Regions from separate parts of the Streptomyces sp. NPDC022910 genome, predicted to be linked through region 2. Evidence: predicted binding sites of a transcription regulator. Region 2 holds the regulator's gene; the other holds the start of a gene.
What was found. The regulator HspR, encoded in region 2, represses chaperone genes until heat shock. The targets are predictions, from matches to a motif close to TTGAGNNNNNNNNNCTCAA.
Positions count from the first base shown of each region.

Region 1: dnaK (molecular chaperone DnaK) is a predicted target of HspR. The motif match lies at 7,882-7,900, and genes of this name have one in related genera.

Region 1 is NZ_JBVHHL010000036.1:64,594-76,294, reverse strand. It holds gene ACZ3TS_RS28625 (zinc-binding alcohol dehydrogenase family protein) at 1-511, shown strand, start outside; gene ACZ3TS_RS28620 (PP2C family protein-serine/threonine phosphatase) at 590-1,789, shown strand; gene ACZ3TS_RS28615 (Cof-type HAD-IIB family hydrolase) at 1,812-2,675, opposite strand; gene ACZ3TS_RS28610 (hypothetical protein) at 2,745-3,104, opposite strand; gene ACZ3TS_RS28605 (STAS domain-containing protein) at 3,374-3,787, shown strand; gene ACZ3TS_RS28600 (protease inhibitor) at 4,004-4,426, opposite strand; gene ACZ3TS_RS28595 (hypothetical protein) at 4,800-5,351, shown strand; gene grpE (nucleotide exchange factor GrpE) at 5,368-5,886, opposite strand; gene dnaK (molecular chaperone DnaK) at 5,889-7,748, opposite strand; gene ACZ3TS_RS28580 (purine-cytosine permease family protein) at 8,186-9,772, shown strand; gene ACZ3TS_RS28575 (cyclase family protein) at 9,772-10,452, shown strand; gene ACZ3TS_RS28570 (hypothetical protein) at 10,507-10,800, shown strand; gene ACZ3TS_RS28565 (lactate 2-monooxygenase) at 10,907-11,701, shown strand, end outside.
Region 2 is NZ_JBVHHL010000062.1:14,680-26,380, forward strand. It holds gene ACZ3TS_RS35685 (sugar ABC transporter substrate-binding protein) at 1-513, opposite strand, end outside; partial or broken gene ACZ3TS_RS35690 (PA14 domain-containing protein) at 920-1,787, shown strand; gene ACZ3TS_RS35695 (hypothetical protein) at 1,903-2,115, opposite strand; partial or broken gene ACZ3TS_RS35700 (dihydrofolate reductase) at 2,277-2,573, opposite strand; partial or broken gene ACZ3TS_RS35705 (GntR family transcriptional regulator) at 2,568-2,642, shown strand; gene ACZ3TS_RS35710 (heat shock protein transcriptional repressor HspR) at 2,704-3,162, opposite strand; gene dnaJ (molecular chaperone DnaJ) at 3,170-4,342, opposite strand; gene grpE (nucleotide exchange factor GrpE) at 4,382-5,041, opposite strand; gene dnaK (molecular chaperone DnaK) at 5,038-6,891, opposite strand; gene ACZ3TS_RS35730 (arsenate reductase/protein-tyrosine-phosphatase family protein) at 7,050-7,970, opposite strand; gene ACZ3TS_RS35735 (tyrosine-protein kinase domain-containing protein) at 7,967-9,418, opposite strand; gene ACZ3TS_RS35740 (LPXTG cell wall anchor domain-containing protein) at 9,754-10,386, shown strand; gene ACZ3TS_RS35745 (DUF4012 domain-containing protein) at 10,515-11,701, shown strand, end outside.

The sequences.
Region 1 (11,701 bases), on a different contig from region 2:
GCCGCCGGGCGGGCGTCTCGGCCTGTACGGGTTCGGGGGCAGCGCCCACCTGTGCGCGCAGGTCGCCGTGGCGCAGGGAGCCACCGTGCACGTACTGACACGGGACGAGGCCTCCCGGCGGCTCGCGCTGGGCCTCGGATGCGCGTCGGCGGGCGGTTCCTACGACGCGCCGCCGGAGCCGCTCGACGGGGCGATCCTGTTCGCACCGGTCGGCGATCTCGTCCCGGTGGCGCTGCGGGCTCTGGACCGCGGCGGGGTGCTGGCGGTGGCGGGCATCCACCTGAGCGACGTCCCGGTGCTGCACTACGAGAGCGAGCTGTTCTACGAGAAGGAGCTGCGCAGCGTCACCTCGAACACCCGTCAGGACGGCCGGGAGTTCCTGGACCTCGCGGTCAAGTACGGCGTACGGGCGACGACGCACCCGTACCCGCTGTCCGAGGCGCAGCGGGCCCTGTGCGACCTGAAGGCGGGGCGCTTCGACGGGGCGGCCGTGCTGGTGAACGATCTCTGAGCGGGAGGTGCCGCAAGTGTGGGCCGAACGGTGACGTGCGTGGATGGAGCCGGAGAGGTGTAGTCGCGGAGGTGCGCTGTGGGCGTTGGGCACGCTGCAGACCCCCCGTACGGCGTGGACGCCCTCGAGTCGATCGGCACGACGCTCGACGAGGAGATCACGTGCCAGGAGCTGGCCGCCTTTGTGTGCGACCGGGTGTGCGACGCCGCCGCGGTGGACCTGCTGCCCGAGGACGTTCCCTGGGCGCCACCCACCTCCGACCCCGACCTGGACCGGGTGGCGACGGCCGGCCGGGCCGAGCTGCTCGAATCGTGGGGTGCGGCCCGCCCGCTGTGCGTGCAGGCGCTGGACGCAGGGCATCCCATCACCGCATCGATGGACCCGTCCGGGCTGGTGAGGCGGCAGGTCATGAGCGTTCCGCTGCTCGGGCACGGCCGGCTGTACGGAGTGCTGCTCGCGGTGCGGTACGGTCCGCCGTTCACGGCCCGGAGCACCACCGTCACCCACTTCGCGGCCCGGCTGGCGGCCGTGCACCTCGGGCACGCCCGTCGCTACACGGCCATGCGCAACACGGTGTTCCGCCTCCAGCGGGCGCTGCTCTCCGAGCCGGGGCGACCGCATCCCAACCTGGACCTGGCCACCCGCTATCTCCCTGCGGGCGGCGGGACACTGGTGGGCGGGGACTGGTTCGAGACCGTGCGACTGCACTTCGGACGGACCCTGCTGGTGATGGGCGACGTCATGGGGCACGGACTGGACGCGGCGGTCGACATGAACGCCTATCGCTCGATGCTGCGCTACATCGCCTCCACCGACCTGCCGCCTCATCGGGTGCTGCGCCGGCTGGACGCGGCGGTCGCCGAGGACGGTACCCGCCGTCCGGCCACCTGCCTGCTCGTGCAGGTGGATCCGGCTCGGGGCAACGCGTCGCTGACCAGCGCGGGACACCTGCCGCCGGCCCTCTTCCGCAGGGACGGCACCGGAGAACTGCTGGACGTACCGGTGGGGCCTCCGCTCGGGACGGGGCTCGGCGGCTATGAACTCGCCACCCGGGCGCTGACCCCCGAAGACACGCTGCTGCTGTTCACGGACGGTCTCGTGGAGCGGCGCGAGGAGGACATCGACGTCTCCCTGACCCGGCTCGCCGGATTGCGGCTGCGGCCAGGAGGAAGCGTCGACGAGTTGCTCGCCGACGTCCTGGCCCATCTCGACGCCCAGCACGCGGAGGACGACGTCGCGGTCCTCGCCGCCCGCATCCGGCGCCGCCCCGAGGTGTGAACCGGCGAGGCCGCGCCGGCGCTCAGCAGGTGGGCAGGTGCAGCATGCCGGTGATCGTGCGCAGGACGCCGTTCTCGGTGTTGCGCGGCGCCACGTAGCGTGCCCGCCGCAGCACGTCCGGGTGGGCGTTGGCCATGGCGAAGGACCACTCGGCCGCATCGAGCATCTCGAGGTCGTTGAGGTAGTCCCCGAACACCATCGTCTGCGCGGGCGTGATGCCCAGCTCCTGCTGGAGCCTGCGTATGGCGGCGCCCTTGTTGGCGGAGGGGTTCATGATGTCGACCCAGTGCTCGCCCGAGACGACGACCTGGTGGGTCGACGTGAACGGCTTCAGGGCGGGAGCGGTGGACCGCTCCACGGATCCGAAGTCGAATAGGGCCACCTTGAGGAACTCGTCGTCCACGGCGGTGAGGTCCTCGACGGTGCGCAGCAGGGTGTAGTACCTCTTCGCCTCGGCCACGAAGGCCTCGTCGGTCCGCTCGACGTAGGCGGACTTCTTGCCGCACAGGACCGCCCCGACGTCGACTCCGTCGGCCGCGAGCCGCCGTGTGGTCCCGACGATGCGGGCGGCCGTTGCGGCATCCAGGGGGTCTGCGCTGAGCTCCGCGCCGTCGCGTACGACGTAGGTGCCGTTCTCGGCGACGAAGACCATGCCGTCGCCCGCCTCGGCGAACTGCTGGGCCAGCGTGGCGTACTGGCGACCGCTGGCCGGGCTGAAGAGCACCCCGCGCCGGCGCAGCTCGGCGAGGAGCGGCCACAGGCCGTCCGGTATCCGTCCGGTGCCGTCGAGGAGCGTGCCGTCCATGTCGGTGACCACCAGCCGGATGTCGACGGGTTCGCTCGGGAGCTCGGAGGCGGTGAGGAGGCACGAGGGCGTGGAGGACATGTCCTGCTTTCTGTCGGGGCGGCAACAAAGGGCGTTGTACGGCGGTGCTGCGCTGTCTCTCCGTCCGCATCAGTCGCCCCGGGCGCGGGTGCGCAGCCCGGCGCGGACGCGGCGCAGGGCGACGGCCAGGGCTCCGCGCAGGGGCGCGGTGCCGCCCGGAGGGCCTGCCTCGACCGGCGGTGGCTGCGGAACCGGTCGGCTCACGGCGTCACGGACCGGCTCCAGCAGGGCGGGGTGGACGCCGACAGGGCCGCCCGGCAGGGCGAGTTCGGGATGGACGACCGCGCAGCCAGTGGCGATCGCTTCGCCGGCCTGTTCCAGCCGCATCAGGCGCTCACGGAAAGGGCCGACGCGCCGCTGCTGGTGGAGAACGACGTCGACCTCAGTGCTGGGCAGGGCGGCCCCGGCGAGCGCTCGGCGGATCTCCATCTCACCTCTTGCTGTCGGTGTCCGGTGTCGTCGGCGCCCTTGCCTTGTCCGGAGCTCATAGTACGTAGCCGACCGAGTGCCGGCAGTTCGCACCCGGGGCACAGCCTGCGGCGTCCGGTCTCATGACGGGCCCGCAAGGCGGTCGATGAGCCGTGCTTCACCTTGTCGAGTGAATCTGATCTTGCCGAGGCGGCCGCAGGGATGTTTGGGCCCGGGCCTGGGTAGCTACGCAGATCAAATGCGCACTCCCCTGCCGAGGCGGTGCCGGCATGCACATGGAACCGGTGGCGGCGAACCCCTTCGCCCGTAGCTACACCCTCGGCCCGTTCACGGTGGTCGAGGTGTCGGGCGAGATCGACATGGCGACGGCAGGCTGCGTCGCGGAGCACCTGGATGCGGCCACCGGCCGCACCGAGCCCGATGTGCTCGTCGACCTGCGGCCGGTCGTCTTCTTCGACTGCTCGGGCCTGCGCGTGCTGTGCCGGGCGGAGGCCCGGGCGCGGGAGCGCGGCGGGCGCCTGCGCCTCGTTTCGGACCGGCACCCCATCCATCACCTGCTGCGTGCCGCGGGCCTGCTCATCCGCTTCCCGCCACTGTCCGAGTTGCCACGTCTCGAGCAGCACTTCGATGAAACGCTGGAAGAAGGTGCAACCGGATCACCGGCAGGGGAGGCGCACACGTGAAGTTCGTTCTGGAGGTCGACATCGGCGTACGACTCCGGCTACCGCGAAGTGGGACGCTGGTTCATCACGGGCGACTGATTCCGGGGGCCGGCCGGACGGCCCCACTCCGTCCGGCCGACCCCCACTGCGAGATCGCGTGGCTACCGCGCCAGGGCTCGCACTCCCCAGTCACGAGCCCTGAATCGGCACTCGCGGGGACCGCGCGATCCGCGTCCCTCAGAACGTGAAGACGGCGCTCCCGTAGGAGTTCTTCACGCACTCGTTGGCAAAGGTGCGTTCATAGGCGACGCGCTTGCCCTGCCAGACCCCCTGCACGGTGACGACCACGGGGTCGTACTGCCTGGTGCACAGGGCGCCGTCTCTGACCGACAGGGCGTCGAAGTCACCGCCGGCCTCGCGTAGTTCGCCACAGGCCCCGGTGGCGTCCGGGTGGCTGCCGGAGGCGGTCGGGGTGCAGGTGAGTGTGACGGCGCGCTGGGGTGTGGCGAGAGCGGCGCTCTCGCCGTGGCCCGTGGTCAGGACGAGCGCAGAAGGGGCGTAGAGCGAGGCGGGGGCGGCGAGGGCGGACCCGGTGAGGGGGCCGCAGACGGCGGTGGCCGTCAGGGTGAGGGTCGCTGCCCAGCGCGCGGTGTTCGGCATTGTGTGCATCCTTCCGCTCGTGTCGGAGTCATGGTCCGGCTCCGTGGCACGTAAGGCCGGAGTCGGTCCGGTCGGGTGCCGGTTCGGCGAGCGGGAGTCTGCCGAGTCCGGACCGGAAACTCACATCGACCCCCTTCGTTTCGGTAACTTTGAGTATTGAATCAGTGGCGTGAAGTCACGGAATTCGAACGCATGGGCCCCGGAACGGCGCGGATCCCGACCGCCGAAAGCGACCCCCTGGCCGGATTTCCACGGCTCGGCAATCGGCCTGAAACATTCCGCTTCCCGTCGGCGGCAAGCGCTGTCTTCAGCTCCTGGCAAACACGCCCCGCCCACTCTTGCTTCTGCCTCGGATCAAAGTAATGATCATTACATGATTACCGCAACGCAACGAGAGCAGCTTCGTGGCTGGTTCGCCGGCCGTCTGCCCGACGATCTGTTCGAGAGCCTGGAAGAGGTCACCGTCGACCGTGAGGAGATCACGGTCGTCGGCCGCATCCCCGAGCCGCGGCTGGCCGAGGGCGCCTCGCCCGCCGAGAAGGAGGCGGCCGTCGGTGCCCGTATCCAGGAGTTCCGCGAGCGCACCCGTGAGGATCGGATAGCGGTGGCGCGCGAGGCGGAGCACCGGTTCCGCAAGAAGGTTTCCTGGGGCGTGGAGTGCGGCGGCGAACGCGCTCTGTTCACCCACATCGCGGCGCCCGTGATGACCCGGCTGCGCCAGCCCGAGCGTCAGGTCCTCGACACGCTCATCGCCGGCGGAGTCGCCCGCAGCCGCAGCGACGCGCTCGCCTGGTGTGTGCGCCTGGTGCAGGGGCACACCGACGACTGGCTCACTGAGCTGCGCGAGTCGCTGGAGCACGTGCAGCGGGTCCGGGCCCAGGGACCGGACACTGAGCCTGGGGACACTACGGCCGGGGAGGACTGAGCCGAACCGTCCGGCGTCAAGGGCGTCGGTCACCCTGCCCGCTGTCCCGGCCCCCTGCCATCTCGTGCGCTCCCCCGCTTCCACCGGACGGGGGCGGGCCGGTGACCGTGACGCGAGCGGCGCGCAGCAGCCGGTCGCCCACCCGGTAGCCGGGGCCCAGGATCTCGGTACAGGTCAGCCGGTCGGCGTCCGGGGAGATCACATGCGTCACGGCCTCGTGCCGTGCGGGATCGAAGGGCTCGCCCTCCTCCCCGAACGTCTGCAGCCCAAGGGAGCCCAGCTGGGCATCAAGGACGGCGGCGACCGCCTTCAGTCCCGGAGTCATCACCTCCTGCCGACGGGCGCCCTCGACGGCGTCCAGCACGGGCAGCAGCGCCCGCAGCACGTTCTCCGCGGCGATCTCGCGTACCGCCAAGCGGTCGCGCCGCACCTGCTTGCGGTAGTTGTCGTACTCGGCCTTCACCCGCTGCAGGTCGGCGGTGCGCTCGTCCAGCAGGCGCCGCAACTCCGTGCTCTGCGGCCGACTCGGGTTCATGGTCAGCCCGCCTGTGATGTGTTGTCGTCATCCACGACCTCGGCGTCCACGACGTCGTCGGCCCGGCCGCCTCCGCTCGCCGTGCCCTGCTCCGAGGCCGCGCCGCCCTCGGGGCGCGCCTGCTCGTACAGGGCGCTGCCGATCTTCTGCGCCGCGGCGGCGGCCTTGTCCATGACGCGCCGGATCTCCGTTGTGTCCTCGCTCTTGAGCGCCTCCTTCAGTTCGGCGATGGCGCTCTGCGCCTCGCTCCTCGCATCACCGGGGATCCTGTCCCCGTTCTCCCTGATGAGCTTCTCGGTCTGGTAGACGAGCTGCTCGGCCTGGTTGCGGGTCTCGGCGGCCTCGCGGCGGCGGTGGTCCTCCTCCGCGTACTGCTCGGCCTCGCGGACCATGCGGTCGATGTCGTCCCTCGGCAGTGCGGAGCCGCCGGTGACGGTCATCTTCTGCTCCTTGCCGGTGCCGAGGTCCTTCGCCTTGACGTGCATGATGCCGTTGGCGTCGATGTCGAAGGACACCTCGATCTGCGGGACACCGCGCGGGGCCGGCGGCAGACCGGTCAGCTCGAACATGCCGAGCTTCTTGTTGTACGCCGCGATCTCGCGCTCGCCCTGGTAGACCTGGATCTGCACGGACGGCTGGTTGTCCTCGGCCGTGGTGAAGATCTCGGACCGCTTGGTCGGGATCGTGGTGTTGCGCTCGATCAGCTTGGTCATGATGCCGCCCTTGGTCTCGATACCCAGGGACAGCGGGGTCACGTCCAGCAGCAGGACGTCCTTGACCTCACCCTTGAGGACACCGGCCTGCAGCGAGGCGCCGACGGCGACGACCTCGTCCGGGTTCACACCCTTGTGCGGCTCCTTTCCGGTCATCTCCCGCACCAGGTCGGTCACCGCGGGCATACGGGTCGAGCCCCCGACGAGGATCACGTGGTCGATGCCCGACACCTTGATCCCGGCGTCCTGGATCGCCTGGTGGAACGGTTTTCTGCAGCGATCCAGCAGATCGGCGGTCAGCTGCTGGAACTGAGCGCGCGTGAGCTTCTCGTCGAGGTGCAGCGGGCCCTCCGAAGAGGCCGTGATGTAGGGCAGGTTGATGGTCGTCTCGGACGAACTCGACAGCTCGATCTTGGCCTTCTCCGACGCCTCGCGCAGTCGCTGCACGGCCATCTTGTCCTTGGACAGGTCGACGCCGTACGCGTTCTTGAACTGCTGGACCAGGTGGTCGACGATCCGCTGGTCCCAGTCGTCGCCGCCGAGATGGGTGTCGCCGTTGGTGGCCTTCACCTCGATGACGCCCTCGCCCATCTCCAGCAGCGACACGTCGAAGGTGCCGCCGCCGAGGTCGAAGACGAGCACCGTCTGGTCGTTCTCCTTGTCGAGTCCGTACGCCAGCGCAGCCGCCGTCGGCTCGTTGATGATCCGCAGGACGTTCAGACCGGCGATCTCGCCGGCCTCCTTGGTGGCCTGCCGCTGGGTGTCGTCGAAGTACGCGGGCACGGTGATCACGGCGTCGGTGACGTCCTCGCCCAGGTAGGCCTCCGCGTCCCGCTTCAGCTTCTGCAGCACACGCGCGGAGATCTCCTGCGCGGTGTACTTCTTGCCGTCGATGGTGCCGCTCTCCGGGAAGCGCCAGGACTGGTCGTCCATGTGGCGCTTGACGGAGCGCGCGGTGCGCTCGACGTTGGTCACCGCCTGACGCTTGGCGACCTCGCCGACGAGCACCTCGCCGCTCTTGGCGAAGGCCACGACCGACGGTGTGGTCCGGGCGCCTTCGGTGTTGGTGATGACGGTGGGCTCGCCGCCCTCGAGGACCGCGACCACCGAGTTCGTTGTGCCGAGGTCGATACCGACCGGACGTGCCATGGGGGCTCTCCCTCCTCGTCGTCGCTCTTGTCAGAGGGTCCGCCCGGCGAGTACCCGCGTGAGCGCCTCCTTGGCAGTGCCGAGGGGGCCTGCTCCCGTCGTCCGCGAGCTGCCTCCATAGACTGAATAAAACTTGAGTGGCCCATTGTCAAGGTTGGTCAGAGATAGGCAGGCGACCAGGTGAAACGCCCCTCGAGACCCTGCCGTCCACTCGGCGCAAGGTCCGTCGACCCATGGGGGCGTAGTGGAAGAATGGTCCACTGGGCACGTGAAAGATGGATGAAGCGCCCACTGGTGCGGTCTCAGGGACCGGCCTTAGCGTCGGCAGACCCCATTCGGACGGCCCCACGTCACCCCGCACACCCCGGCAGTGCCCGGTGCCGTCCGCCCGCCGCGCCACGAACGCGCTCCGCCGCACTTCTCCCGCAGGAGCCCCGTTGCCCGAGAACGCCATCTCCCCCGCCGCCGCGCCCCCGTCCCTCACCGAGGTCGAGGCCTATGGCGTCGAGCGCATCCCCGACGCGGATCGCACCGCGACCCCGCTCGATCTCTTCCGTGTCGCCTTCGGCGGCGCGAACACCTTCTCCACCTGCGTCCTGGGCGCCTTCCCGATCCTGTTCGGCCTCTCCTTCTGGCAGGGGCTCGCGGCGACGGTCCTCGGCGTGGTCGCGGGTGCGCTGATCCTGTGCCCGATGGCGGTGTTCGGGCCGGTCAACGGCACGAACAACGCGGTCTCCTCGTCCGCCCACCTCGGTGTGCACGGCCGCGTGGTCGGCTCGTTCCTCTCCCTGCTCACGGCCATCGCGTTCTTCTCGATCTCGGTGTGGAGTTCGGGTGACGCCCTGGTGGGCGGCGCGCACCGGCTCTTCGGCCTCGAGCGCAGCAACCTGTCGTACGTCGTCGCGTACGCGCTGTTCGCGGGTCTGGTGCTCGCGGTGTGCGTGTACGGCTTCCGGTTCATGCTGTTCGTCAACAAGATCGCGGTGACCTCGGCGACCGTGCTGTTCCTGCTCGGGGCGATCGCCTTCGCCGGCGACTTCGACCCGTCGTACGCCGGTGTCTTCACCGCCTCGGCGGATCCCGGGACGCAGGCGCTCTTCTGGCCGTCGTTCATCGGCGCCGCGCTGATCGTGCTGTCCAACCCGGTGTCCTTCGGCGCGTTCCTCGGTGACTGGTCCCGCTACATCCCCGCGGACACGCCGCGCCGCAAGGTGGTCGGTGCCGCGTTCCTCTCACAGATCGCGACGCTGCTGCCGTTCGTGTTCGGTCTGGCGACCGCGAGCATCATCGCGAAGCAAGAACCGAAGTACGTCGATCCGGTGGCCCCGGACTTCGTCGGCGGTCTGCTCGCCATCTCGCCGACGTGGTTCTTCCTGCCTGTGTGCCTGCTCGCGCTGATCGGCGGCATGTCGACCGGCACGACGTCGCTGTACGGGACCGGCCTGGACTTCTCGTCGGTGTTCCCGAGGCTGTCGCGGGTCCAGGCGACGCTGGTGGTCGGCGTCCTGTCGATCGCGTTCATTTTCATCGGCCGATTCGGGCTGAACCTGGTGCAGTCGATCTCCACTTTTGCCACGATGATCATCACCTGTACCACTCCGTGGATGGTCGTGATGATGCTCGGCTTCTACACTCGGCGCGGCTGGTACGACCCGGACGCGCTTCAGGTCTTCAACCGCCGTCAGCGCGGCGGCCGTTACTGGTTCGCGCACGGCTGGAACTGGCGTGGCATGACCGCCTGGTGGGTCTCCGCGGTGATCGGGGTGCTGTTCACCAACATCCCCGGCCAGTTCGTCGGTCCGCTGGGCAACCTGGCGAACGGCGTCGACATCAGCCTGCCGCTGTCCCTGGCCGTCGCCGCACTCCTCTTCCTGTCACTGCTGAGGCTCTTCCCCGAGCCCCGGGCGGCGTACGGGCCGCAGGGAGCGCGGCTGGCCCGTACGGTCGAGGCGCCGGTGCCGCCGATCACCGGGCCGGGCGCGCGGGAAGAGACCGCTCCGGCGCTCGCGGTGGAGGGCGGCTGATGGAGTCCTGGCTCGACCTGTCGGTGCCCCTGGTCACCGGGATGCCCGTGTATCCCGGTGACCCGCAGGTCGAGGTGGAGCGGGCGCTGCGGGTGGCCACGGACGGCGTGAACGTCCTGAGCCTGCACATGGGTTCGCAGTCCGGGACGCATGTGGACGCGCCGTACCACGTGAACTCGGAGTGGCCCACGCTGGACGCGCTGCCGCTGGATCGGTTCGCGGGTCCGGCGGTGGTGGCGGACGTGCGGGGCCTGTCGGCCCGGGCATCGATCACGCCCGAACTGCTCGCGCCTGCCCTGAGCCTGCTGCGGCTCCAGCCGGGAGCGATCCTGCTGCTGGCCACCGGCTGGTCGGCGTACTGGGGCACCGACGCCTATCCGGCGCATCCCTGGCTGACGCCGGAGGCGGCGCAGGCCATCGTCAACGCGAGCGTCCGCACGGTCGGGGTGGACGCGCTGAGCGTGGATCCGGCCGGCGACCCGGACCTGCCCGCACATCGCGTGCTGTGCGGCGCGGGCGGCGTGATCGCCGAGAACCTCACCGGCCTCGACCGTGTCCTCGCCGCCCAGCGGGACGGCCGCCGGGTGGAGGTGTTCCTGTTCCCGCTGCACCTGCCCGGCGCGGACGGCGCCCCGGTCCGGGCAGTGGTCCGCGTCGGCGCACGAGCGGGGCACGCGTAGTCGGTCCACCGGGGTCCACCTACGCCCGGTCGCGGGATTCGTAGACTTCCGGTCATGGGAGGGATCTTCACACTGGGCGGTATCACGTGCCCGTCAGGCGAGCTGGTGATCGTGGACGGCGGTCACCTGGGCATGTGGAGCGGGGACCGGTCGTCGGCAAAGGTCGATCCCGAGGCGTTCGGCATCCACGATCCGTCGGTCGCGGCCGACGTGCTCGAGGCGGTCGACTTCGAGATCAGCGGCCCCGACGCGGAGGCCGCCGCCCGCTCGTTCGACCGGCAGCCCGGCCGCGCGCTGTACGACAGGACGGGGATCCGGACCTTGGACGGCTGGTTTGTCACAGAGTGATGATTCCAGCCGCACGATGTGCGCACCACAGTGGACGGGTCTTGTCACGGTCGTGAGGATCGTCGGCGTACAGCGCGGTCTCAGGGACGAGAGGCGGGACCTACGGATGGCGAAGCACTGGGCGGACTTCCAGTACGAGATCTATTTGAACGGCACGACGGGCGCAGTACCACGGCTGCCCACCGATCTGACCCGGCTGGAGGAGCTCACCGAGCAGCGGCTCGGGCCCGGCCCGGTGGGCTATGTGGCGGGCAGCGCGGGCACCGGCAGTACGGCGCGTTCCAACCGGGCGGCGTTGGAGCGGCGCCGGATCGTGCCGCGCATGCTGCGGGACGTGCACGAGCGTGACCTGTCCGTGGAGCTGCTCGGGCGTTCCCTGTCCGCGCCGCTGGCGCTTGCGCCCATCGGCGTCCTGTCGATCATGCATCCCGACGCGGAGCCGGCGGCGGCGCGGGCCGCCGCCGCACAGGGCGTGCCGTACATCCTGTCCTCGGCCTCCAGCACGCCGATGGAGGAGGTGGCTCAGGCGTCGGGCGACGGCGAGCGCTGGTTCCAGCTGTACTGGGCCAAGGACCGCGAGGTCACCCGCAGTTTCCTGGCCCGGGCGAAGGCGGCCGGGTTCACGGCCCTGTTCGTCACCCTCGACACGCCGCTGCTGGCGTGGCGGCCCCGCGACCTCGACCAGGCGTATCTGCCGTTCCTGCACGGGGTGGGCACCGCCAACTACTTCTCCGACCCGGCGTTCCAGGCGGGCCTCGCGAAGCCCGTGCACGAGGACCTCAACGCCGCCGTGCTGCACTTCGTCGGTATGTTCGCGGACCCCGCCAAGACCTGGCCGGACCTGGCGTTCCTGCGGGAGAACTGGGACGGGCCGATCGTCCTGAAGGGCATCCTGCACCCG
Region 2 (11,701 bases):
GATCTTGCTGGTCGCTGCGTTGCCACCGAGCTTGTCGACGAGGGCGCGGCCCTGCACCTGGCCGACCAGTTCGTTGTCGAAGGAGATGTACGCATCGATGGGGCCCTGTGCGAGCCGGTCGTAGGCGATGACCGGAATGCCGGCGTCCTTCGCCTTCTTCACGCCCGGGACGATGGCTTTGGCGTCCACCGCGTCGACCAGCAGCACATCGACCTTGTCGGCGATCATCTGGTCGAGCTGCTGGCTCTGCTTGGCCGCGTCCGCGTCCGCGTTCTCGTAGACGACCTTGCCCTTGTTGTTGGTGAGGGAGAGCACCTGCTTCTTGATGATGGGGTAGTCGAACTTGTCGTACCGCGGGTTCTCCTTCTCGGGCAGGAGAAGACCCACCGTGATGTCGTCGCCCTTCTTCGGGCTCGCGGAGCTGCTGTTCCCGCCGACTCCGTCGATGACGCCGCATGCGGCGAGCGAGACGGCCGACGCCGAGGCGGCCAGGGCTATGGCGGTACGACGCACGGCGGTCCTACGGGTGGTACGAGCGTTCACATCAGATGCCTTCCGGGCGGGGGAGCAGCATTGCGACCCACGTGGCTGAAAGCCAACGCGGCGACGGTATGCAGCGTCAAGGAGTACGGGTTAACGAGATGGCAACAGCATCCGCGTGGAAGTCAAGTGAAGACCAAAAGAGTGCGGTACACAGGCCATTGCCAAACCTTCGTGCGATGGAGATTTGATCCCCGACCTGGGCGGATCCGGCGACCGACGGTCAGTCAACTTGCCTGAGAAGGCTGGACGTTCGGCCGAAGCAGCAAACGTGATCTACATCACGCGAGCGTGCGCACAGTCTCCACACCCAGGGGTCATACCCCTTACAGCCAACCGACCTTGTCGCGAGTCGTGATCCTCGGCGCTCACAGCCGTCATGGCGCCGTCCGTCACGAGGGGGAGTGACAACGGCCACGCCCGCCCGCCCGCCGGAGACGCTTCGGGCACGGGGCTCGCGGCGACCCTTGCGGTCGCTGTCGGGGGCGCCCTGCTTACCGCCGCGCCCACCGCCGAGGACGCGGTGAACTGCGCATCACCCGTCTGCAAACGGCAGTTCTTCGCGAACACCACCTTTTCGGGCTCGCCGAAAACGACGGACTGCGACTCGAAGGTCGACCAGAACGGGGGCACCGGGGTTCCGGCTTCGGGTCTGCCCAGGAACAACTTCGGCGTCCGCTGGACCGTCACCCGCGACTTCGGCTCCGGCGGACCCTTCGCGCTGACGGCCGCCGCCCGTGACGGCATCCGGGTCTACCTCGACGGCACACGCAAGGTGGACCTGTGGAAGAACGTGTCGTCGACGGTGAAGAAGACGGTCAACGTCACCGTCCCCTCCGGCAGGCACACCCTGCGGATCGACTTCGTCAACTGGACCGGAACGGCGAACGTCGCGTTCGGCTACACCCCCCGCACTTCGGCCACCGTCGACAAGGTCAAGCCCCGGACACCTACGGGGATTTCCGTCTCGGTACGACAAGGCCGCCGGAAAGACCACGCTCACCTGGTCCAGGAACAAGGAAATGGACCTCGCGGGCTACCGCGTCCACCGCCGTCTCAAGGGCGGCTCCTACCCCGCCAAGCCGCTCGCCACGACCACCTCCACCTCGTACACGGACTCGACCGTGCCGCAGACCGGCGAGACCTACTACTACGAGGTCCGCGCCTACGACAAGGCCGACAACGAGTCGGCCGGCACCGCCGACCGTGCCGTCACCACCGTCGACGGGACCCCGCCTGCCTCCCCGTCGGGCCTCAGGGCCGCATCCACGAGGACGGCCTACCGCGTGTACCGCTCGACCAGCCCCGGCGTCACCAGGCATTTCACCATGAGCACCCCGATGCTCCCGTGGCAAGTGCCCCTCAGGTCCTCGGGGTCGCCGACACCTCCGGTGACAGGGACGACTCCAGTCCGGCGGCGTTGACGGAGGCGACGGCGTAGTAGTACGTCGTGCCGTTGCTCAGGTCCGTGTCGGTGTAGCGGTCGTTGCCGTTGACGTAGAACGTCGCCTCCGCGTTGTCCTTCGGTCCGCAAGGCGGTGGACTCGGTCCGGCCGAAGCCGCGGAAGGTTCCACCGCCGCGGCCGACTGCGCTGGAGCCGTACAAGCCGGTGATCGACGGGGTCCTGCGGGCGGACCAATGCGGGTTGCTGCACCGAGGATGGCCCTCGGCCACGACCATGGCCGAGGGCCATCCTTGTGCACGGGCCACGGCATGGGCCGGCGCCCGGCTGGGCTCAGCGCTCGGCCACGAAGACGTACGCGGCGGTCTGCGGGGTGAGTTCGGCGGGCTCCCCACCGCTGCCGACCATCACGCCGCCGGGCGACGACGTCACGTCCACGACCGCGCCGGACTGCACCCCGGCGTGCCGCAGGGCGTACATCAGCTGGCGGTCGGTCTGGATCGGCTCCCCGATGCGCCGTACGACCGCGCTCGCGCCGTTCGGCCCGGGCTCGAGGTCGCTGAGGCTGACCATTCTCTCGTCGCGGAACGGATCCACGGTGCTTTCTTCACCGAGCTCCTCAAGGCATGGGCCGAGGCCCACCGCCTCCTCCACCGCACCGTGCTGGAGGGGTGTGGCAACCCCGTGCTGCTGGAGACCCTACGCGAAAGGGCCCGGAGGTCTGTCCCGACCTCCGGGCCCCTTCGGTGTCGTCCGTGCCTCAGTCCGACGACTGCTGCCGCTTCGGCCGCCACACCACCAGCGCGCTGGTCTGCTGGACCTCCTGGTACGGCACCAGGTCACGGCGGTACGAGGCGTGTACCGCGGCCTCGCGCTGGCGCATCGCCGCCGCCGCGCCGTCGAGCGCGGCCTGAAGCTCCGCGACACGGGACTGGAGCGCGGCGACCTGGTTCTCCAGTTCGATGATGCGCTTGATGCCGGCCAGGTTGATGCCCTCGTCCTGCGACAACTGCTGCACCTGACGGAGCAGTTCGATGTCGCGGGCCGAGTAGCGCCGGCCCCGGCCGGCCGTACGGTCCGGGGACACGAGCCCAAGGCGGTCGTACTGGCGCAGCGTCTGCGGGTGCAGTCCGGAGAGCTGGGCCGCCACCGAGATGACGTAGACCGGGGTCTCCTCGGTCAGTTCGTACGGGTTGCGTCGACGGCCGATCCCATCCATGGCGTCCTCATGCTCCCTTCGCGGCCTGGAACAGCTCCGCTCGCGGGTCCTCGCCCGCAGTCGCCTCGCGATACGCCTCCAGCGCATCACGAGCCTTCCCCGTCATGTCCTTGGGGACACTCACCTCGACGGTGACGAGGAGGTCGCCGCGGGTGCCGTCCTTGCGGACCGCGCCCTTGCCGCGAGCGCGCATGGTGCGCCCGTTGGGCGTGCCCGGGGGCAGCTTCAGCGTCACCGGGGGCCCGCCGAGGGTGGGCACCCGGATGTCGGCGCCGAGCGCCGCCTCCGCGAACGTCACGGGCACGGTCACCGTCAGGTTGTCGCCCTTGCGGCCGAAGACCGGGTGCGGGTTTACGTGCACGACGACGTACAGGTCGCCGGCCGGGCCGCCCCGCTCGCCGGGCGCGCCCTTGCCGCGCAGCCGGATGCGCTGCCCGTCGAAGACGCCCGCGGGGATGCGGACCTGCATCGTCCGGGACGACTTCGCCCGGCCGCTGCCGTGGCAGACGTCGCACGGGTTCTCCGCGATCAGGCCCCGGCCCTTGCAGTCCGGGCAGGGGTCGGTCAGCGAGAAGCCGCCGCCCGAGCCGCGCGCCACCTGGCCGGTGCCGACACAGGTCGGGCACACACGGGGCGTGCCGTTCTTGTCGCCGGTGCCCGAGCAGGCCTTGCAGGGCGCCTGCGAGGACATGCGCAGCGGTACGGTCGCGCCGTCCACCGCCTCCATGAAGCTCAGCGTGACCTCGGACTCGATGTCCTGGCCGCGCCTCGGCTGCGTACGCGTGCCTGCGCCGCCGCCGCGGTTGAACAGGCCCCCGAAGACGTCACCGAGCCCGCCGCCGAAGCCTCCCCCGGCGCCGGCGCCGCCCTGGCCGCCGAAGAGGTCGCCCAGGTCGAAGTTGAACGAGCCGCCCGCGCCGGGACCGGGGCGGAAGCCGCCGTTGCCGAAGAGGGCGCGGGCCTCGTCGTACTCCTTGCGCTTCTTGGGGTCGCCGAGGACGTCGTTCGCCTCGGAGATCTCCTTGAAGCGCTCCTCCGCCTTGGCGTTGCCCTTGTTGGCGTCCGGGTGGAACTCGCGGGCGAGTTTCCGGTACGCCTTCTTGATCTCGGCCTCGGTGGCGTCCTTGGGGACGCCGAGGACCTTGTAGTAGTCCTTCTCGATGAAGTCCTTGGTGCTCATCCCCGACGTCCCTCCTTCCCTATGCCGTATGGGTGTACGTCAGCCCTCGTCCGGGCCACCGCTCTCCTTGTCGTCGCCCGTCTCGGTCGTCTCCTCGGCCTTGACCGTCTGCGCCCCCGGCTGCGGCTCGGCGACGGCCACCCGCGCGGGGCGGATGGTGCGCTCGCCGAAGCGATACCCGGGCTGAAGAATCGCCACGCACGTCGTCTCGGTGACGTCCGGCGCGTACGAGTGCATCAGGGCCTCGTGGATCGTCGGGTCGAAGGGCTCGCCCTCCTTGCCGAACTGCTGCAGACCCATCTTCGCCGCGACGGTCTCCAGCGACTCGGCGACGGACTTGAAGCCGCCGACGAGCTCGCCGTGGTCCCGTGCGCGGCCGATGTCGTCGAGCACGGGCAGGAGCTCGGTCAGGAGGTTCGCGATGGCGATCTCCTTGACCGCGATCCGGTCGCGCTCGACGCGGCGGCGGTAGTTCTGGAACTCGGCCTGGAGGCGCTGAAGGTCCGTCGTGCGCTCATTGAGCGCCGTGCGCACCTGGTCGAGCTGGGCCACCAGACCGGCGGTCTGTGCGCTTGCGTCCCCCGCCGGGGCCGCCGCCTCCTCCGAAGAGGGGGAGGCGGCCTGCGGCTCGGCGTCATCAGGGGTGGCGCCGGAGGGGACGTCGGGCTTCTCCTCGAAGCCCGGGGTCTCCTCCGTCACGCGGCACCGTCCTTACGGTCCTCGTCGACGATCTCGGCGTCGACGACGTCGTCGTCAGCCTTCGCCTGGCCGGCACCGGCGTCACCGGCACCGCCCGCGGCCTGGGCGTCGGCGTACATGGCCTGGCCGAGCTTCTGCGAGACGGCCGCGACCTTCTCCGTGGCGCTGCGGATCTCGGCCGTGTTGTCACCTTCGGCGGACTCGCCCTTGAGCTTCTCCTTCAGCTCGGCGACGGCGGACTCGACCTCGGCCTTGATCTCGGCCGGGACCTTGTCCTCGTTGTCCTTGAGGAACTTCTCCGTCTGGTAGACGAGCTGCTCGCCCTGGTTGCGGGTCTCGGCGGCCTCGCGGCGGCGGTGGTCCTCCTCCGCGTACTGCTCGGCCTCCTGGCGCATCCGGTCGACCTCGTCCTTCGGGAGCGAGGAGCCGCCGGTGACGGTCATCTTCTGCTCCTTGCCGGTGCCGAGGTCCTTCGCCGTGACGTGCATGATGCCGTTGGCGTCGATGTCGAAGGACACCTCGATCTGCGGGACACCGCGCGGGGCCGGCGGCAGACCGGTCAGCTCGAACATGCCGAGCTTCTTGTTGTACGCCGCGATCTCGCGCTCGCCCTGGTAGACCTGGATCTGCACGGACGGCTGGTTGTCCTCGGCCGTGGTGAAGATCTCGGACCGCTTGGTCGGGATCGTGGTGTTGCGCTCGATCAGCTTGGTCATGATGCCGCCCTTGGTCTCGATACCCAGGGACAGCGGGGTCACGTCCAGCAGCAGGACGTCCTTGACCTCGCCCTTGAGGACACCGGCCTGCAGCGAGGCGCCGATGGCGACGACCTCGTCCGGGTTCACACCCTTGTTGGCCTCCTTGCCGCCGGTCAGCTCCTTGACGAGCTCGGCGACGGCGGGCATACGGGTCGAGCCACCCACGAGGACGACGTGGTCGATCTCGTTGATGGAGATGCCGGCGTCCTTGATGACGTTGTGGAACGGCGTCTTGCAGCGCTCGAGCAGGTCGGCCGTCAGCTGCTGGAACTGCGCCCGGGTGAGCTTCTCGTCCAGGTGCAGCGGGCCTTCGGCGGACGCGGTGATGTACGGCAGGTTGATCGAGGTCTCGGTGGACGAGGACAGCTCGATCTTGGCCTTCTCCGCGGCCTCACGGAGGCGCTGGAGCGCCATCTTGTCCTTGCCGAGGTCCACGCCGTGACCGCTGGCGAACTGCTTGACCAGGTAGTCGACGATGCGCTGGTCCCAGTCGTCACCACCGAGGTGGTTGTCGCCGTTGGTGGCCTTCACCTCGACGACGCCGTCACCGATCTCCAGGAGGGACACGTCGAAGGTGCCGCCACCGAGGTCGAAGACGAGGATGGTCTGGTCGTCCTTGTCGAGGCCGTAGGCGAGCGCGGCCGCGGTGGGCTCGTTGACGATACGAAGAACGTTCAGGCCCGCGATCTCGCCGGCCTCCTTCGTCGCCTGACGCTCGGAGTCGTTGAAGTAGGCGGGGACGGTGATGACCGCGTCGGTCACCTTCTCGCCCAGGTAGGCCTCGGCGTCCCGCTTGAGCTTCTGCAGGATGAACGCGGAGATCTGCTGCGGGTTGAAGTCCTTCCCGTCCAGCTGGATCTTCCAGTCGGTGCCCATGTGGCGCTTCACGGAGCGGATGGTCCGGTCCACGTTGGTGACCGCCTGACGCTTGGCCACCTCGCCGACGAGCACCTCGCCGTTCTTGGCGAAGGCGACGACGGACGGCGTGGTCCTGGCACCCTCGGCGTTGGTGATGACGGTGGGCTCGCCGCCCTCCAGAACGCTGACGACGGAGTTAGTCGTGCCCAGGTCGATGCCGACCGCACGTGCCATGGTGATTCCTCCAGCTGACTTGAGTGGAACAGGCTCAAGGATGCACGAGGGTCGGTGCGGCGTCAACAGACCTGAGTCGGATCGACTCAACTTTTGTCCGACGCTGCACGGCAACCAAGGAAACGCCGCAGGTCACGGCCGACAGGACCGTGCCGGACTCATGCGCTCGCGCCACCACCGCCCAGCAGCAGGGCGAGCCTGCTCACCGCCCTGTCGATCTCGCGGGCGCACTCGTAGAGCACGTCGTAGGGCTGCGCCCAGGGGTCCTCGATGTCGTCCTCGGCGGCGGGGACCGGGGCGGCGGTACCCCGGCGGGCGGCTGCGGCAGCCACCACCATGGTGAAACCTCCCCCCGCCGCCGGGCCTTCCCGGCCCGGGACCCTGTCGCACCCGGCCGCCGCACCGTTTCCGGCCGACACGCCGCCGAGCAGGGTGCCCTGTCTCTCTCGGCCATGCCCCGCCCCCGGCCTTTCCCGGCCCGGGACCTCGTCAGAGCCGGCCACCAGGCCCTTCACCAGGCCCTTCCCATCCGGTACCCCAGCGGTCCCGGCCACCCGGCCACTCCTGCCCCGCACTCCGCCGGACCCGGCTCCCGGACCTTCCCGGCCCGGGGCCCCGCCGTCGTCGGCCTCCAAGCCCCTCCCGCCCGGGACTCCGCCGGTCGCCGTCCCCGGGCTTTTCACCCCCGGTACCGCACCGCCCGGATCTTCCCCGACCGGCAGCCGGTCGACTCCCCCCGCGGCGAGGCGCACGAACTCCTTCAGGGTGAAGCAGCGCCGCATCGCCGACGGCGCGAGCCGCACGGCCGCCTCCCGGTGCTCGCGGGCGAGCCCGAGCACCAGGGCCGCTCCCGCGACGAGCGGCGCGGTGAGCGGGCGGGCGGCGAAGTCGGAGCCGTCGCCGCCCAGCTTCTCCAGCACGGCCCTGGTGGAGCTCGCCATGCCGGGCCGGGGCCGCGCCTCGGTACCGGCGCTCTCCGGCCGCACGGCCGAGCCGGGCGGGAGCCGCGCGGCCAGCAGCCGCTCGGCGAACACCGATCGGTGCACGTTGCCCGTGCAGACGAACAGGACCCGGGTCATTTCTCGCTCGTGCGACGCGCCCCGGCGGGCGCGACGGCCTCGTCCCGCGGAGCCGAGGTACGGGGGGCGGGCAGTTCGCCGTACTGTCCGTAGGTTCCGTAGTGGCCGTAGCGGGCGCCCTTGGGAACCGGAGCCATGCTGAAGACGGTGCCGAGGACACGGACACCCACGCGGTCCAGCGATTCCGCGGCGGTGCGGACCTGGTCCCGGCTGGTCTTCGCGGCGCGCACGACGAGCAGCGCGCCCTGCGCGAGCGAGGCGAGGCCGACGGTGTCGGCGACCGGCAACAACGGCGCGGTGTCGACGATCACGACCTCGTAGGTGTCGGCCAGGTCGCGCAACACCTCCTCCATACGCGCCGAGGTCAGCAACTCCGTGGGGTTCGGCGGTACGGCGCCGGCGGCGAGCACCGAGAGCCGGCCGGCCTGCTGCATCACGTCCTCGATGCGGGCTTGCCCGATGAGCACCGTGGTCAGACCGGCGTCCTGGACGAGACCGAAGGTCGGGGCCACGCACGGCCGGCGCAGGTCGCCGTCGACCAGGCAGGTGGAGACGTCGGCCTCGGCGAGCGAAAGGGCGAGGTTCACGGCGGTGTTGGTCTTGCCCTCACCGGGCACCGAACTCGTCACCACGATGATCCGGGGCGGGTCGTCGACCTGCGAGAACTGCAGGTTGGTGCGCAGCTTGCGGAAGGCCTCGGCGCGCTTGGAGTGCACGTCGGTGGTGACGAGCGGCTGCTTGGGGGCGTTCCTGTCGTAGGGGATGGTGCCGAGGCCCGGCAGCGCGGTGAACTCGCCGAGCGCCTCGCCGGTCTTGAGTGTGGTGTCGAGCGTCTCGCGCAGGGCGACGAGCCCGGCCCCCAGCAACAAGCCGCCGAGCACGCCTGCGGCCAGGTTCAGCATCGGGCGGGGCGAGACCGGACCGGTAGGGGCCACGGCCTCCTGGGTCACGCCCAGGGAGACGGGCGAAGTGCGACTCCTGGCCGACCGCTCCGAGCCGACCGCACGCCTGGGCGTCTCCAGCCGTTCGACGACCGAACTGAACCGGCCCGCAACAGCGTTGGCGATGCGCGCCGCACGCTGTGGCACGGTGTCCTTCACGGTGATGTCGATGAGCACGGTGTTGAGCGGGGCTTGGGCGGTGATCCGGGACGCCAGTTCCTCCGGTGTGGTGCGCAGCCTCAACTCCTTCACCACCGGAGCGGTCACCTGACGAGTCGTCACGATCTCGGCGTAGGACTGCACTCGAGCCTGCGAGAAGCTCTGCCCCTGGTTCAGTTGCATGGTGTCCTCGCCGGTACGGGTGGCGACGAAGAGCTGGGTCCTGGCCTCGTAGACCGGAGTGCTCAGGGCGGTTGTGACGAGCGCCGCCCCGATCGCGAGAACCAGGCAGACCACGACGGTCGGCCAGCGTCTGGCAAGAGCCCTCAGGAAATCGTGGAGTTCCAAGCTGCACCCCTCATAGACCGAGGGAACCACCCCGAATGGGATGTTCTGTTCCCTATGCGTGCAGCCGAACATAGGCATTCGCCTACTTCAACTGGGGGAGCCACCCCACGCACCCGTCGAACGGACCTGGCGACTGACACCGCGCCGTCACCCCGTCGGACCAGCCCGGTGGGCCATCGAGGAGCGGGCGCTACATCATCCGGTGCCTTCTGCCCCGGCCGCGCCAGTCGGTGGCGATATGTCCCACTAATTCCATGTATCTAGGTCTAGATATGGCTGACGCTACGCAGCCTGACCCGTAGGGAAGTCACCGAAGTCGAGGAGAGCGAACGAAGATGACATCATCGCCGAGATGGCGGGTTGCGCTGGCATCGGCAGCATCGGCTGCCGTGCTCGTCGCCATGCCGCTGGTAGGGGCGACGACCGCCCATGCTCAGTACAACCCGCCCCCGGGTCTGTCCCTGCCCAACAACCCCGGCAACACGGTGACTGCCGGAGACCCGGTGGACGTCAGCGTCTCGGGTCTCGCAGGTGGGCAGCCGGCCACCCTGTCGATTGCGTCGCGTGAGATCGTCTTGGCCAGGTTCAAGGCGGACCCGGACGGGAATGCCCTGGTCACCGTGACCATTCCCCGACGGGTCACACCGGGAGACCACACCCTCAAAGCGCGCGCCTACCGTCCCAACCGGACGTTCACCCTCCCCATCACGGTGCTGGCCGCGTCCGGCGGGCCCCACAAACCCCACAAGCCCCACAAGCCCAGCGGACACCACCACGGATCCGATGAGTCCGACGGACGCGGTGGACCCGACCGGCGCGGCCTTTCCGGCGGAACGGGGCAGCAGAACCGTCCGGGCCTCGCGAACACGGGCGACGAGGAGGCCATGGCCCTCGGCGGCGTCGCGGCCACGCTGGTCGCAGTGGGTGGCGGCACGATGCTGGCCGTACGCCGTCGCCGCAGTTCATGACCGACCAAGACATCCGTACGGCGGAGCCACGGCGTCCCGACCACGGTCGGGACGCCGTCCGGATGCCCCGGTCCGGCCGCTCCCGCGACCGGGCAGGGGGCCGCCGTCGCGTCCTCAGAAGCGCCCTGGTGGCCATCGCACTGGTCGCGCTGGCCGGCGCCGTCTGGATCGGTGTCACCGGACTGTTCGCCCGCTGGGAAATGCTCGCTGCCCAGCGGGACCTCGACGCACTGCGACACTCGGTGGCGCCCGCGTCCGGCTCCGGTGCGCAGCCCACGTCCGCCCGGGACCGTGAACAGAGTGTGCGTTCCGCGGCCACCCATGCCGCTCGGGCGTATCGCCTCACCACCGGCCCGGCGTGGTACTCCGCCGCCCTGCTGCCTGTCTTGGGAGAGCCGTTCCGAACGGTGCGCGGTGCCGCGTACGCAGCGGACCGACTGGCCGGCGAGGTGCTGTACCCGCTGGCGCGCGCTCTGCCGGCGCCCAGGCCGGACAGCGCCGGCGACGGAATGTCCGAAGCCCTCATGGCACTGCAGACGCACGCGCCGGAAGTCGTCCGAGCCGCACGTGTCGCGGCCGAGGTGCAGGCCGACGTGCACGGGCTTCCGCGGTCCACCTGGCTGCCGACGGCCGACCGGGCCCGAGCCGGACTCGAGCGGCAACTGGACCGCCTCGCCCCTGCGATGAACGACGTCTCCCTGGCGGCCCGCGTCCTGCCGTCGATGCTCGGCGCACAGGGGCAACGACGTTACTTCCTCGCTTTCCAGAACATCGCCGAGGCACGCGGCACCGGGGGCGTGCCCGGGGCCTTCGCCGTACTGCGGGCCGACCGGGGCCACCTGTCCTTCGAGCGGTTCGGCAACAACACCGAGATGACCGACGCGAAGGCGAACATCTCTCTGGGACCCGACTTCCCGGCCCGCTACCTGCGGTACCGCCCCACCAGCATGTGGCCCAACTCCAACCTGAGCCCGCACTTCCCCTACGCGGCCCGCATCTGGGCCGCGGCCTGGCGTCAGCACACCGGCGCGCGCGTGGACGGCGTTCTCGCCGTCGACCCCGTCACCTTGAGCCTTCTCCTGCGCGTCACCGGCCCGGCGAGCATGCCCGACGGCACCAAGCTCACGGCCGACAACGTCGTGGACCTCACCGAAAGGGCCAGCTACGCGGTCTACGACGACACCACCCGGCGCAAGGCGTTCTTCGTCGACGCGGCCCGCGCCGCCGCCGGGCGGCTGATGGCCGCGGCCAACGACGTCCACAGCCTCCCCGCGCTGCTCCTCGCCGTGTACGACGCCCAACGGGACGGCCGACT